Regions from separate parts of the Paenibacillus sp. N3/727 genome, predicted to be linked through region 2. Evidence: riboswitches for the same ligand, from Rfam matches in the RefSeq annotation. Region 2 holds a riboswitch; the other holds the start of a gene.
The links. Region 2 has a riboswitch for FMN ahead of MNQ98_RS06310 (DMT family transporter). Riboswitches for the same ligand answer to the same signal wherever they lie in the genome.
Positions count from the first base shown of each region.

Region 1: it holds a riboswitch for FMN, as region 2 does, so the genes downstream of both, ribD (bifunctional diaminohydroxyphosphoribosylaminopyrimidine deaminase/5-amino-6-(5-phosphoribosylamino)uracil reductase RibD) here and MNQ98_RS06310 (DMT family transporter) in region 2, are expected to answer to the same signal.

Region 1 is NZ_CP093336.1:2,421,759-2,424,924, forward strand. It holds gene MNQ98_RS10840 (hypothetical protein) at 1-109, opposite strand, end outside; FMN riboswitch at 805-987, shown strand; gene ribD (bifunctional diaminohydroxyphosphoribosylaminopyrimidine deaminase/5-amino-6-(5-phosphoribosylamino)uracil reductase RibD) at 1,322-2,434, shown strand; gene ribE (riboflavin synthase) at 2,478-3,143, shown strand.
Region 2 is NZ_CP093336.1:1,428,547-1,431,712, forward strand. It holds gene MNQ98_RS06295 (TetR/AcrR family transcriptional regulator) at 1-388, shown strand, start outside; gene MNQ98_RS06300 (GNAT family N-acetyltransferase) at 413-952, shown strand; gene MNQ98_RS06305 (DUF4855 domain-containing protein) at 993-1,202, shown strand; FMN riboswitch at 1,430-1,587, shown strand; gene MNQ98_RS06310 (DMT family transporter) at 1,717-2,700, shown strand; gene MNQ98_RS06315 (hypothetical protein) at 2,868-3,155, opposite strand.

The DNA of each region.
Region 1 (3,166 bases), 990 kb from region 2:
TAAAGACATTTTGGATAATCATTAACTTGCTAATGTTATCAGAATCAGAAAGCTCGATTTCAGCCTTTTTACCATTTCCATTGTCTATAGAGATTTTAACATTTAACACAAACTCACCTCTTCAATAGATTATCTTATATGAGATGAGATACCCAAACAAGTTTAAATGAATGGGATATATAGGAAAATAAAAATGCTTGGAGACGGATGGTTTCCTTTTGACAAAGAATCAATCGCACAGTGTCATAGTTGTTACAATGGGGTTAGTAATCGTTGTAAGTATTGTAATGAATTAGTTGACAGGATAGGTTGAGCGTCAGTTTGAAAAATCATTAGAAGCTCGTGGTAGAGATAATGAGAAGTCTAATGAGCAAGTTTGATAGATTTGAATCGCCGTATCCAAGAGTAGAACTAACTGGAAGAAAAAAACATATGAGTTGCTTAATAACCCACCTTTTCATGTAATTAGAATCGGCAAATTGATTAGGGTTAGTAAAGAGGTTTTCATCAATTGGCTTGAAGGAAAATAAATACATAAGAACGAGCATGCGTATTTACGCTTGCTTTTTTTGTTTTTGAGTGATAATTTAATAAGCATTAAGATAGTTGACTGAGGGAAAAGTAATTCCTTCCTTTTAGTAAATCGGTAGGAAATCATGCATAACTACGGATAACTAAAGGAAATAAGAGTCATATATCTTATCGTAATCTTATTCTGGAATCCCTTAATGTATCAACGTATAAGGAACGTTAGAGCACTAAAGACAACATTGGGGACCAGCACAACAAAATAGGTTTTTAAGTTAGATCCTTCGGGGCAGGGTGAAATTCCCTACCGGCGGTGATGGACGTGGTGAAGAAGCGTAGAGCCTATGTAAAAGCTTATCACTGCGGACTTAGTCCGTGACCCGGATATACGTAAGTATATGCGGTGGACCTGGTGTAAATCCGGGACCGACAGTATAGTCTGGATGGGAGAAGGAGAGAAGGCGAATTATCGCTTATTTTTGCGGTATAGTCTGATAGGAACAGTAATAATTGATATGTGCAGGTTTTCACAAAGTATGTGCAACCAATGGTATTGCCTTTTGAGCAGTACAGTTGATGCTCTTCTTTGGTTATAACCAGCATGTCTTGTTTATTTCTGTCCATACTATACATTTATTCTCCCAATTAAATCAAAGCCCTGTTTGGATTATATGATCCGGACAGGGCTTTTTTGTGCAGAACGGACAACATCCCGAACAGGAATGTTGAACCCGGTTCGACCTGACTGCTTGTCAGTGCGAAACTTCGATGTGAGGGGAGGCGAATATTGTTGATGGATATGATGAATGATGAATTTTATATGTCACTGGCACTGGAAATGGCAGAGCGGGCTCAAGGACAGACGGGTATCAATCCGGTAGTTGGGTGTGTCATTGTGAAAGATGGCAAGCTTATCGGGATGGGTACTCATCTGGAAAGAGGTGCTCCTCATGCCGAAGTGTATGCACTCCAAATGGCGGGAGCCAAAGCTTCTGGTAGTACGGTTTACGTAACACTAGAGCCATGCAGTCATTTCGGTAAGACGCCTCCATGCAGTGAAAGGTTGATCGCGGAAGGTGTCAAGCGGGTCGTTATTGCGAGTAAAGATCCCAACCCTCTTGTTGCAGGCAAGGGAATTGAAATCCTGCAAGGTGCTGGAATCCAGGTAGATACAGGGATTCTGAGCGAGCGTTCCCGCAAGCTGAACGCGCCGTTTATGAAGTATATAACGACAGGCAGGCCCTATGTCACGCTGAAAACGGCAAGCACATTGGATGGCAAAATCGCTTCCAAAACCGGTGATAGCAAATGGATATCTAATGAAGGAGCCAGAGATAGGGTTCATACTCTCCGGCATCGGCATCAAGCGATTATGGTCGGTGTATCTACCGTCATAACAGATGATCCGGAGCTTACGACTCGTTTGCCGGTTGAGGGACTGAATCCGACTCGAATTGTGGTGGACTCCAAGCTGAGAATTCCGCTCAGGAGCAAAATGCTTCATGACGGGGCAGCTCCAACACTAATTTTAACAACAGGGCAGGGGGATCCAAAGAAACGGGAGGCACTCCAAGAAATAGGAGTTGAAGTGATTTCCTGCGGCGAAGGTCCCCGGGTAGACTTAACGCTTGCAATGGACCTATTAGGTCAGAAGGAGATCGGCTCTATCCTGCTGGAGGGTGGCGGCACTCTGAACGGATCCATGCTTGAAGAAAGGCTTGTGGATAAGGTGGTCCTTTTTATGGCTCCAAAGATTGTCGGCGGCTTGGGTGCCCCATCAAACTTCATGTTTAGTGGGGTGGAGCAGATGAGCGATGCCATCACATTGAACGATGTTGAATTCGAACAACTGGGTGATAATTTGTGCATCACTGGAACACCGGTCTGGTCCGAATCCGTAAATTGAGCTGATACAAAAAAACGGACACAATCCAGAAAGGAGGAGGCTTATGTTCACAGGACTTGTGGAAGAGATCGGTGAAATGCGCCAGATCGGTCGCAAAGGCGAAGCTATGGTGCTTAGCATATCGGCATTACGTATAATGGATGATTTAAAGCTTGGCGACAGTGTCGCGGTCAACGGGGTATGTTTAACCGCAACAACGATCGGTAAGAGCATGTTTACGGTGGACGTTATGCCGGAAACATACCGTAGCACCAATCTCAAGGAGCTTCAAGGAGGAAGCAAGGTGAATCTGGAGCGGGCAATGGCTGCTGGAGCCAGATTCGGAGGCCATATCGTCCAGGGTCATGTTGACGGCACTGGGATGATCCGGAGCGTTCATTCCGATCAAAATGCGGTTGTCTATGAGATTGCTCCTTCGAACTTGGATCTGTTTAAGTACATCTTACCTAAAGGCTCGGTCACTCTGGACGGAATCAGCCTGACGGTCGTTAAAGTTAATGATTCTACCTTCACTGTTTCGATTATTCCTCATACGCTTGCCGAAACGGTGTTGGCATACAAAAAAGCTGGCGATACGGTGAATATAGAAAACGACATCTTAGGCAAATATGTTGACCATCTGCTTCATTACGGCTCTCAAGGGGCTGCCAGCAAAACATCAAGCAGTGGAATCAGTCATGATTACCTGTCAGAGCATGGTTTTGCTTAGTTAAGCCTTACTACATCTCCATG
Region 2 (3,166 bases):
GACGTACTGGAAGCAGCTGACTGAATGGCTCCTAACGCAGCAGAAGGGGATGGAAGCTGGAGAGCCATCGCTTGCCTTGGCTAATGCCGAGTACTTTCTGTCGTTACATTATCGCTCGGATTCAGGAAACGAGAGTTACATGAACATGCGTTACCAGAGACTAATTGAGGTATTAACTTTATTTTTTCAAAAAGGAGTTTTGCAAGGCGAATTTAACCCAAGTGTGCCCATTGCTCATATTGCCCGCTATCTTATTTCATGTATGGATGGAATCGTACTTAATACCACTCGTCTGGGTCATGAAATAACAAAGGTAGATGAACAGATGGAAATGCTAGTGTTTTCTTTAAAGTCCATGTTGTTCCGGGACGGATATAAGGGAGATTGAACATATTAGGAAGGAGAATAAGCAATGCTATTTGAATCTGCTAGAATTAAATTCCGTAAGATGACAACGAATGATGTGCAGATGTACAACCAATGGAGAAATGACCTTGAGGTCATGACAACGACCAGTCCTTCACTGGATTTGTATACTGAGGAAAATACGCACGAATTTGTCAGCCATGTTATTTTGGGATCTGACACTTCCAAAAGCTATATCATCCTGGACAAGCAATGCGATCGGTCGGTTGGCATCATTTCTCTCATTCAGCTGGATTACAAAAATCGCAATGCAGAATGTATTATCGATATTGGCGAAAAAGACTACTGGGGCAAGGGCTACGGAACCGAGGCGCTCCGATTGCTGCTGGATTATGCATTTTTGGAGCTGAATTTGCATAGGGTCTCTTTAAGGGTGTTCTCATTTAATCAAAAAGCGATACACTTATATGAAAAAATAGGGTTCAAGCATGAAGGGGCTTCCCGGCAAGCGATCTTCCGGGACGGTACGTGGGGCGACATTGTCCAGATGGGGATTCTTCAGCATGAGTATGTGACAGCTAGATAAATGCATTGTAAAGCAGGCATGTTCGCATGTCTGCTTTTTATTGTTATACAACCTTTTAAAGAGAGAAAGATTTGGTGATGTAGACGGAGACGGAATCAGTGAGAACATGAACATACAGGAGGTAGGCGAAGAACAAGCTCTGACCAATCGCCAAAAAGTTGTCAAATGGTATATTGATGAGGTGTATAAACGGTGGAGTCAGACCGATTATTCGGAGCTTGATTATTTAAAAGAGACCTATCGACCGTAGTGTTGTAAATAGAGAATTTTTTATGGTTGTAACTTATCAACATATACTATATAATTCTCAGTAACAAACTTATGATATGAAATTATCATGATTTTCTGCAAAAAAATGTATTTACATGAAACTATTCGTGTTATAATTTCAGTGTGATCTTTGTATCAGCGAATTGTCCTAAATTTTAGTATCATAAGTTCAAGTTAATCATGCATTACAAAATATAATAAATGAATATGGATCTTCGGGGTAAGGTGAAATTCCTAACCGGCGGTGATGGTGCGTTACTTGTGAACGTGCTTCAGCCCGCGACTCGCTGTTTCGAGATTGAGATGGCGACTGACTTGGTGTAATTCCAAGGCCGACGGTATAGTCCGGATGGGAGAAGATCAAACATGAGTTTGTCGCGGGCTTTTTTAAGCTTTCGGCAGGCTTATTTGGTCAGCCCCCGTATCTTTCGACATAGTCGATTACGGGGGCTTTCTGCTGGTAAGACTCCGTATTCAGGACAGGAGACAGCAAGATGGAAAATGTTAGCTCAAGTGTTAAGGTGCAGCCGACCTCAACGGCGAAAGGGAAAAGCAGCTTTAAAGGTGGATTTTGGCTGGTTGTATTGGGAGCGGCTCTGTGGGGTGTAGATCCCCTGTTCCGGATCATTCTTCTGAAGAATATGACTTCCTCTCAGATCGTACTGCTTGAACATGTTATTATATCTCTTATCGCGATACCGGTTATCTGGAAAAACCGTCACGAGTTCAAGAGTCTCGGTTGGCGGCATGTCGGCGCGCTGCTCTTCATATCATGGGGCGGCTCGGGTATAGCGACCATCCTGTTTACGATGGGACTGACGAGCGGGAACCTGAACGCCGTGCTATTACTGCAGAAGCTACAACCGTTATTTGCCATTATTCTGGCTAGTCTGTTACTTAAGGAAAAGCTTCCACGTCATTTTTCGGTTCTCTTTATTTTGGCACTTGGCGGTACGTATTTACTCACCTTCGGATTCACGCTTCCGATTGGCCATTGGAGCGAGTTTATACAGGTCGGAAGTCTGCTCTCACTCGGTGCTGCTGCACTGTGGGGCGGATCGACAGTGATGGGACGCTTGATGGTCGGTCAGATGAAATATGAGACGGTCACGTCTCTGCGGTTTGTTCTGGCTCTTCCACTGCTCAGCGTCATTACATGGAGTGAAGGAGCAGCATGGAATTTGCCGGCTGCCGGAACAACGGACTTTGCCGCGGTTATGCTTAATCTGATCGGTCAAGCACTGCTGCCGGGTTTGCTTAGTCTGCTAGTGTATTACAAAGGACTTACGACAACGAAAGCGTCGGTAGCGACGCTTGGGGAGCTGAGCTTCCCAATGGTAGGGGTGCTGATTAACTGGATCGTGTTCCGCGAGGTTATCACTTACGCCCAAATTACGGGCTTCCTGCTGATCTGGTTCGCACTGTTTATGATCTCCAGACAATCAGATTCCAGCTCTCTGGCGGGAGAGCAGGGATAAGAATATTTGTATGAACAAGCTGTCGAGGCAACTCGGCAGCTTTTTTTAAGAGAGAAGTACAAACTTCGGAGCAAACGGCATCCTTGTCTCGCAAAGAAAAACTACAACCAATGGGTGGTTTACTTGTTCTCTTTCTTCCCGCAAATTAATTGATCGAGCATGTATCGTCACTTTAGCAGCTTGATCTCATCTGGTGTCACCAAATACGTATAGATCGTTTCCATTTGCGGCCCTTCTCCGTTTTCCGGCTCACAGTTTTGTTTCACCGTCACAATATAACCCGTCCCGGGCTGCTGTGTGTCTGTAATCGTATTGAACGTCTGGAGGCTGTTACCGCATTGCGGTACGAGCTTCAGCACCTTTTCCTCCGCCGTATCACGGGTAAACTCCTCCGGGACAGTGCATCCGGTTGCCACCATGGAGACGATGAGCAGACACCATAATAAACGTTTCATCTGAACCTCCT